Regions from separate parts of the Metabacillus sp. 113a genome, predicted to be linked through region 1. Evidence: riboswitches for the same ligand, from Rfam matches in the RefSeq annotation. Region 1 holds a riboswitch; each other region holds the start of a gene.
The links. A riboswitch is a leader RNA that binds a small molecule or an ion and turns the genes downstream of it on or off. The one in region 1 is predicted to bind S-adenosylmethionine.

Region 1 (2,199 bases):
CGCAAGCATCTGAGCCCCATAAGGAATCAGCCCCTGTACGCTGCACGAAAAGATATCGAGAATACTTGCAGATTTTCTGTTATCAATCCCGTACTGATCCGCAATGTTTTTGGCAAGCGGGCCTGCAGTAATGATAGAAATGGTATTATTTGCCGTTGATAGATTTGTTGCACCCACCAGACCGGCAATTCCAAGTTCTGCGCCTCTTTTTGATCGGATATTTTTCGTCATGGCATTTAGAATAAACTGAATTCCTCCATTGTGCTTGATCAGCTCAACCATTCCGCCAATCAAAACAGAGAGGATAATAAGTTCAGCCATTCCTGATACTCCGTCCATTAGCGATTGGGAAAAAGAAAGGATATTGAAGCTGCCATCGGAGAGTCCGATGATCGCGGTCAATACTATTCCCCCCCCAAGCACGGCAACAACGTTCAGTCCTGCCAGAGCTCCAATCAATACTCCAAGGTATGGGAGCATTTTAATGAAATTGAATTCCTTCGTTTCCACTGTGGAATCCATTCCTGCAGAGATCACAATCAAAATGATCGCTGTGACGACTGCTGCCGGCAAAACAATAAAGAAATTCGTTTTGAACTTATCCAGCATTTCTGTCTTCTGGGTTCTGACCGCCGCAATCGTAGTGTCGGATATGAAGGAGAGATTATCTCCGAACATTGCTCCTCCGATAACGGCAGCCACAGCAAGTGCTACAGGGATTTCAGTTTCCCCGCTGATTCCTGCTGCTATAGGGCCAAGAGCTGCGATCGTCCCCATTGATGTTCCCATTGAAAGGGAAACAAACGCTGCAATAATGAACAATCCTGCTACAAGAAAGCTCTGTGGAAAGTAGGTCAGAGCCAGGTTTACTGTCGATTCAACTGCTCCCATAGCTTTGGCCGATTCCGAAAAAGCACCTGCCAGGATGTAAATAAAGACCATAATCATAATATCCGGATGGCCGGCACCCTTTGCAAAGCGCTCAACCTTCGAATTCAGCGTTTCTTTTCTATTCATAAACAGCGCTGCGGCTACTGCGACCAAAATGGATACAACCATCGGCAGTTTATAAAAGTCCCCGGTGATCACACCTGCCGTAATAAAAAGGGCGATAAAAATCAGCAGCGGCAGCAGCGCCAGCGGATTTGCTTTTACTTCACGATTCACGTTCATTTTCCCACCTCGCATCAATTCTGTTCATAAAAAAGACCCCTTCTTATCCTTAAGAAGAGGCCTTAATACACAATAATCAGGACACTCTTCTCATCTTTCAAGCATTTGCTTGCTGGATTTGGCACAGCACTCTTAAAAAAGTCCGCTGCCGAGGCATCGCAGGGCCAGTCCCTCCGCCTCTCGTGATAAGAAGTTCGTAAATTTATGGGCATTTCATAAACAATCTTTTACTACCTTAAGGGCTGCACAAAAAAATGTCAAACCATAATTTTATTTTCTTAAAAAAATATTTACATGCTGTCATTCATGAAAGCCTTACCAAGCCTGCTGCAGCAACAGCAAGGATATATGTTAAAAAAGATGAATAGAAAACAGCAATAATTGCTATTTACTTTCCAGCAAAAGGATTCTTCCATTCCATCAATGCAGCATAATGGCATGATTCTTCATCCTCTAAATAGTTCCCCATGACCTTCAAAGGGGTGCGGCCGCACCTGAGCAAAAAGGTAAGGACCGGATCCTTTAACTCCCCGTTTACAACACCCTCTAAATACTCTTCAGGTTTCAGTTCATCTGACTTTTTATAGTAGCCCGGCATTCTTCCGCCTCCGAGCAAACGATCAAGCTTTTTATGTACAACCAATTCATAGGCAGAAAACATAAGCCAGCTCCCAAGCCCTGCCTTCCGGTATTGAGGTCTTACCCCTATATCCACAACATACAGCGTTCTGCCCTCTGAAACATGGCTGCCGATATAACCCCGGTCCGTCATATCATCCCACGTATGGTCCGGACCTTTCTCGTCATAATCAACTAAAAGGCTCGTCAGGGATCCTGCGAGCACTCCATCCACTTCAATGCATAGAGCTCCTTCCTGAAACAAGCGGATGTGGCTTTGAAGCTGCTCTTTGCTCCACAGGAGCTCGCTTGGAAAAGGAGGAGGAAAGCTCTCCCTCTGAATCCGGATCAATCCATCAAAGTCAGACTCATGATAGTTGCGGATAACAGCAGGCTTCGGACCTTGAT
Region 2 (2,199 bases), on a different contig from region 1:
ATAAAGTGAAACTTCCATCAGCGGAGATTTTCTCCCCGAATGGGAAACGCTCCCCCTCTTCCAAGTTTTTGGCCGGGTTCATCTTTCTTGCCTGAATCAGCAGGCTGGCGCAGGACAGGTTCTACCCTCCCAAAAAAGATTCATGCTGAAGAGGGATTCAGCTTGACAGAGCCTGTTATAAAGGCAGATGGCCTTTTAGATGGGATTAAGAAAACATGGGAGGAATCGGCATGTCAAAGGAAAATTCATTCGATATTGTATCCAAAGTCGAAATGCCTGAGGTTCAAAATGCTATAGCGGTTGCACTTAAAGAAATTCAAAACCGCTACGATTTTAAAGGAAGCAAAAGTGACATCAAGCTTGAAAAAGAAGAACTTGTCCTGATTTCAGATGATGACTACAAACTGGAACAGCTTAAGGACGTCCTCATCAGCAAACTAATCCGCCGTGAGGTTCCTGTAAAAAATATTCAGTACGGCAAAGTCGAGGGAGCATCCGGGGGTACTGTGCGCCAGCGCGGCAAGCTGGTTCAGGGAATCGATAAAGAAAACGCTAAACGCATCAATAACATCATCAAAAATTCCGGATTAAAAGTAAAATCCCAGGTGCAGGATGACCAGGTCCGTGTCACAGGAAAGAACCGCGATGACCTCCAGCAAGTGATTGCTGCCATCCGGCAAGCGGAGCTCCCAATTGATGTACAGTTTATTAATTACAGATAATCAAAGGACGGGACCGCTGTAAACGCGGTCTTTTTGTTATCCAAATGCAGCACAGATTAGAAGAAGCAGACAAAACATCCCCCGCAATGAACCATTCTTTTATTTTTCGAGTGCCTAAAGGGGCTGACGGAGTCTGTCTCATCCGTTTTCTCCTTTCACTTCTTTTTGCAGGAAAAATGTTAGGCTAACCCCTTGAATATTTTCGAAAAATTAGGTAAATTGGGAGTAATCGATTTTTAAATGAATATCGTTCTTATCAAGAGAAGCCGAGGGACTGGCCCGATGACGCTTCAGCAACCGGTCATGCAAGATTGCGTGCCAAGGTGCTAAATCCAGCTGAGCTGCCTGCTTGGAAGATAAGAAGAAGTCCGAATGTCAAAGCCTTCTTCTGCAGAAGGCTTTTTATTTTTCATTCTGCTGGATTCAAATGACTATTTCCGCTAAAGACAGCTAACGAAACTTATTTTTCAAGAGGAGGGGGATTCCCGCATGGGATTTCTAGATGATTTGCAAAATCAGATTTTAGTAGCAGATGGTGCGATGGGAACCCTTTTGTACTCCCATGGGATTGACCGGTGCTTTGAAGAACTGAATAGATCAAGTCCCGATCAGATCCGGGGAATCCATGAAGCCTATATAAAAGCCGGGGCACGCGTCATCCAGACGAACACATACGGAGGAAATCATATCAAGCTATCCCGATATGGTCTGGAGGATGATATCCGGACAATCAATTCACAGGCGGTCAAACTTGCGAGACAGGCTGCCGGCAGTCAGGCCTATGTGCTCGCAACGATGGGCGGGGTCCGCGCCTTCAAGAAAAGCTCACACACTCTGGAGGAGCTGAAGCGCAGCTTCCGTGAGCAGCTTTACGTTCTCCTGAATGAAGACATAGACGGGCTTTTGCTTGAGACGTTTTATGATTTGGAGGAGCTGAAGGCGGTTCTTGAGATTGCAAGAAAAGAAACCAATAAACCGGTTACCGCGAATGTTTCACTTCATGAAACGGGAGTTCTGCAGGATGGAACTTCGCTTGCAGACGGCTTAAAACAGCTTGAAGAGCTTGGTGCGGATGTGGTCGGACTTAATTGCCGGCTCGGTCCTTACCATATGCTTGAATCTCTTGAGGAGGTTCCCCTTCCAAAGCATGCGTTTCTTTCGGTATACCCGAACGGCAGTCTTCCTTCTGTAGAGGAAGGACGCCTTATTTATGAATCGGACGAAAACTATTTTGGTGACAGTGCCCTTGCGTTCCGAAGCCAGGGTGCCCGCCTGATCGGCGGCTGCTGCGGGACAACGCCCAAGCATGTGAAAGCCATGGCGGATGCCTTGAGAGGTCTCGATCCGATCAGCGAAAAATCAGTGAAGGCCCGGAAAACAATCATCGTGCAGGAGAGTCCAGAGCCGGAATACCCTCCGCTCCACAAAATCGTGCAGGAGCGCCGGTCCATCATTGTTGAGCTCGACCCTCCGAAAA
Region 3 (2,199 bases), on a different contig from region 1:
TTTCGATCGCATGAAACAGAAACTCCTGTTTATCCGGTTCACGGGATAGGGCATTAAGCAGGAGATTTCCAATAAACTGTCCTGGATCAAAGCCGATCGGGCCGAAGAACGCAAATTCAGGATCAATGACTTTCGTTTCTGTTTCTCCTGCAAAAATGCTTCCTGTGTGGAGGTCTCCATGCACTAAGGCATCCGCCTGCGTTAAAAATTTCTTTTTAAGCTTGGCAGCTTCCAGTTTTAAATGGGTGTCTGCCCAGATCTCTTCCGCCGCTTTCCGGAGCTCCGGTTCAAAGTCATTTGAATCATGATCGAAGAATGGATCGGTGAACACAAAGTCCTCTGTAATTTTACAAAGGTCAGGATTCGTAAATTGTTTAACAAGCTGTTTTTTCACATGAGGCTCAAGGGCGAAATCGCTCGTATAAAAGAGCGTCCTGGCCATAAATTCTCCAATGTGCTGAGCGAGATGCGGGAGCTGTTTTCCTTCGATCAATGCCTGCCTGGCAATTTGTAAGTGTGACAGGTCTTCCATTACAGTTACGGCTAGGGGCTGGTCGGTGTAATAGACCTCCGGGACAAGCCCTGGTGCAAGCTCTGCATGCTTAACGAGGGCGCTGCTTTCAATGCGTGCCCGGTCAAGGGTAAGCGGCCATGATTCACCGATTACCTTTGCGTATGGAAGAGCCTGCTTAACAATCACCCCTTTGCCTGATTTTGGATCATGTACTCTGAAAACAAGGTTCAAATTCCCATCGCCAATTTCCCTGCAGTGAAGAATCGTGTCTGGAACGAGGCCCAGCCTGACCGCGAGTGCCGCAGCGGCGGCTTCCGTTAACGGTTCATAAAATGCTGAATGTGGTATACCCAATTTTTTCGCCTCCTGAAAAGCCGTTTTTTAGATAAGTGCAAATACAAAAAGCCTCTTTCGTTTTGAGAAAGAGGCTTGAAGAGGCTGTCTCCGCACCTCTTATCTCCCAGAAAGCATAAAGCTTCTGACGGATTTAGCACCGTGCCTTTTGGAGCGTCTTGCTCCGGCGCTTCTTGCTGCGCCCCATTTCGCAATGGAATTACGGTCGGTTGCTGTTGGGGTCAACGGGCCAATTCCCTCTCCCAACTCTCGATAAGAGTATATGTGTTAGATTTTTTTGAATGTTTTAATTGTTTTGCAATCAATCATTGATGAAAATCTTACCAGCTCCACAATAAGTCTGTCAATCTTTTTTTAGTATGTTTTAAAGGCCCGGCATCAGAAAGAATCTGATAAAACCATTCATAAGCTTCAGGCTGAGTGATTTAACCCTTATATATAAAAAATTAAATAGGGAGGTCAGCTTTTAAAGAACGATTGGTACAATTCAGGCCGGCGGTCCTGAAATACGGGAATCTGTCTTCTGATTTCAGCAATTTCTGCGAAATCCAATTCAGCGCGGAGTGTTTCTGCTCCTTGCCCCGCCTCGGCCAAAACTGATCCCCATGGATCAATGATTATAGAATGTCCGGCAAATTTATTTTTGGGGTCGGACCCGCATCTGTTGCAGGCAACGACAAAGGCCTGATTCTCAATGGCTCTTGCTATGAGGAGCGCCCGCCAGTGGTTAAGGCGGAGGAGGGGCCATTCAGCGGCGACGAACAATACTTCTGCTCCATGGGCTGCATGATCCCGCATCCATTCAGGGAAGCGGATATCGTAGCATATAAAGCCTGCGCATTGGATTCCATCCAGAGAAAAAAGTCCGCTGCTTTTGCCGCCTGTCAAATAATGGTGTTCATCCATCAGTTTAAATAAATGAATTTTGCTGTATTCATGTACCAGCTCTCCGCTCCTGCTGAAAATGAGCATTGTATTTGTTATCTCTTTACCGGACTTTTTGGCAATGGACCCTGCCACCAGGTGGACATGGTGCTCTCTAGCCAAGGCCGAAAGAAAAGCCTTCGAGTCCCTTCCTGCCGGGTCCGCAATCTCATCCAGTCTTGTCAAATCGTATCCAGTGTTCCATAATTCGGGTAATACAAGAATGTCCGGCGGATTGACTTTAACGGCTTCCCTGATCGCAGCTGCCGCTCTTTTTTTATTTTCTTCCGGATTGCCGAATGCGATATCAAATTGGATGCACGCAATTGACTGTTTCACTTTGACCCCCGCTTTCAATCAGAATTTTCTTTACTTTTCTGTATTAACACTATATGATTTGTGACTAT
Region 4 (2,199 bases), on a different contig from region 1:
GCTTTAGCAGCAGGCAGGCGCCGGTCTTTTGCATAGACCCTGTATCCTCCCGGCAGGAAACAACACAAGGAAAAGAGAATAAACTAAAGAAAGACAAAATGAACAGGTGATGGTCATGTCAGAGGCTGCTAAAATCATTATTGTTGAAGGGAAATCCGACAAGAAAAAAATACAGGAAGTCATTAACGAGCCTATAGAAATTATATGTACGAATGGAACAATCAGTCTCACCAAAATGGATGAACTAATTGATGAGTATTTTGAAAATGATGTGTATATATTGGTGGATACGGACGAAGCAGGAGAAAAACTGAGAAAACAATTTGTAAGAGAATTTCCGGAGGCTTCGCATTTATACATTGATAAAATGTATAAAGAAGTAGCTTCAGCACCAGAGCATCATATTGCTTCCGTACTGCTGAGTGCAAATATTGATGTTCAGGCGAAATATTTATAGCAGGGAGTTCTGGTTTTATCATGATTGAAGTAAATGAAAAGCAACTGTCTTCATTGATTGAAGAAGATCGCTTAATCTTGTATCTTTATACTCCTTTTTGCGGAACTTGCCAGCTCGCAAAAAGGATGCTTACGGTAGTGGATGAAACGGTACCGGAAACAGATATCCATATGGCAAATTTAAATTATTTGCCGGGATTCCCTGAACGCTGGGAAGTAGAGAGTGTTCCGTGCCTGCTTATTTTTGAAAAAGGGAAGCTTCACACTAGGCAGTACGCCTTTCAATCAGTGGAATTTTTATATAAGCTTATTAAACAGAACGGCGCATAACGCGGCGTTTCTATTCTATATATCCGTGTTATTTCCCCCGTAATCTCCATATTTCTCGGGAAATAAACAAGAGCCCGGCTGCAGCCGCGGGAAGAGGGAGAAAATTATTTGAAGATTTTACATTGACACACCCTTTTCCCCGTGATAAAATCACTCTCAGATCTGAAATATTTTTAAAATTTAAAACCATCATAATTTAATAATAGATTGTTCTCTTATAAAGAGAGGTGGAGGGAAGTGCCCTATGAAGCCCGGCAACCGTCAGTTTTATGACTGAAATTGGTGCCAATTCACTCAAAATGCGCTGCATTTTGAAAGATGAGAGAAAGGTAACCTTACGTTTAATGCCTTTCTGCTTGTCTACGCAGAAAGGCATTTTCTGTTTCAGATCGATGGAGAAAGAAGGTGGGAGCATGATCACATTAACAAACGTATCTAAAATTTATTCCGTCAAATCTGGAAACATCAAAGCTGTAGATAAGGTGAACCTTGAAGTGGAAAAAGGAGAAATCTTCGGGATCATCGGATACAGTGGTGCAGGAAAAAGCTCGCTCATCCGGCTCCTTAACGGGCTGGAAACACCGACAGAAGGCAGCATCGAAGTAGCGGGTAATAGAATTGGAGTTATTAAGGGGAGAAAGCTCCGAAAGGCAAGACAGAAAATCAGCATGATATTCCAGCACTTTAATCTTTTATGGTCCAGGACTGTAAGTGAGAACATAGCGTTCCCGCTTGAAATAGCAGGCTTCCCTGCAGCTGAAAGAAAAGAACGTGTTAAAGAGTTAATCCGGCTGGTCGGATTAGAGGGAAGGGAAAATGCTTACCCGGCCCAGCTCAGCGGCGGCCAAAAGCAGCGTGTAGGCATTGCCAGAGCGCTTGCCAATAACCCAAAAGTTCTTCTTTGTGATGAAGCAACCTCAGCCCTTGATCCGCAGACGACCGATTCAATCCTCGAGCTTCTCGTCGATATCAATCAAAGGCTTGGACTGACAATCGTCCTTATCACCCATGAAATGCATGTAATACGCAAGATCTGCCATAAAGTAGCTGTGATGGAGGAAGGTAAGATTGTGGAGGAGGGAGAGGTGCTTACTGTCTTCAGAAAGCCTCAGGTACCAATCACAAAACGATTTGTCCAGCAGGTGACAGAGCCCGAAGAAACAAGGGAGACCATCGCTCATCTCATTGACTCCTACCCTACCGGCCGGATTGTCCAGCTCACCTTTGTAGGGGATTCTACAGAGCAGCCGGTCGTTACCGGATTAATAAAAAATTACGACGTGAAAGTGAATATTCTTCAAGGAAAGATCTCGCAAACACAAAGCGGGGCATATGGAGCCCTGTTTCTCTACATAGATGGAGAAGAAACAGAAATGGATCGCGCTTTGCAATTTTTATATGATCATCATGTAG

Region 2: it holds a riboswitch for S-adenosylmethionine, as region 1 does, so the genes downstream of both, ACQCVE_RS11475 (bifunctional homocysteine S-methyltransferase/methylenetetrahydrofolate reductase) here and ACQCVE_RS18070 (Na+/H+ antiporter NhaC family protein) in region 1, are expected to answer to the same signal.
Region 3: it holds a riboswitch for S-adenosylmethionine, as region 1 does, so the genes downstream of both, mtnK (S-methyl-5-thioribose kinase) here and ACQCVE_RS18070 (Na+/H+ antiporter NhaC family protein) in region 1, are expected to answer to the same signal.
Region 4: it holds a riboswitch for S-adenosylmethionine, as region 1 does, so the genes downstream of both, ACQCVE_RS09505 (methionine ABC transporter ATP-binding protein) here and ACQCVE_RS18070 (Na+/H+ antiporter NhaC family protein) in region 1, are expected to answer to the same signal.

Annotation. Positions count from the first base shown of each region.
Region 1 is NZ_JBNILJ010000020.1:1,602-3,800, reverse strand. It holds gene ACQCVE_RS18070 (Na+/H+ antiporter NhaC family protein) at 1-1,173, opposite strand, end outside; SAM riboswitch class I at 1,261-1,365, opposite strand; gene ACQCVE_RS18065 (GNAT family N-acetyltransferase) at 1,562-2,199, opposite strand, start outside.
Region 2 is NZ_JBNILJ010000006.1:55,552-57,750, forward strand. It holds gene ACQCVE_RS11470 (YajQ family cyclic di-GMP-binding protein) at 231-722, shown strand; SAM riboswitch class I at 973-1,085, shown strand; gene ACQCVE_RS11475 (bifunctional homocysteine S-methyltransferase/methylenetetrahydrofolate reductase) at 1,212-2,199, shown strand, end outside.
Region 3 is NZ_JBNILJ010000005.1:90,640-92,838, forward strand. It holds gene mtnK (S-methyl-5-thioribose kinase) at 1-868, opposite strand, end outside; SAM riboswitch class I at 965-1,127, opposite strand; gene ACQCVE_RS10545 (carbon-nitrogen family hydrolase) at 1,328-2,131, opposite strand.
Region 4 is NZ_JBNILJ010000004.1:254,214-256,412, forward strand. It holds gene ACQCVE_RS09495 (toprim domain-containing protein) at 116-457, shown strand; gene ACQCVE_RS09500 (thioredoxin family protein) at 478-786, shown strand; SAM riboswitch class I at 999-1,111, shown strand; gene ACQCVE_RS09505 (methionine ABC transporter ATP-binding protein) at 1,200-2,199, shown strand, end outside.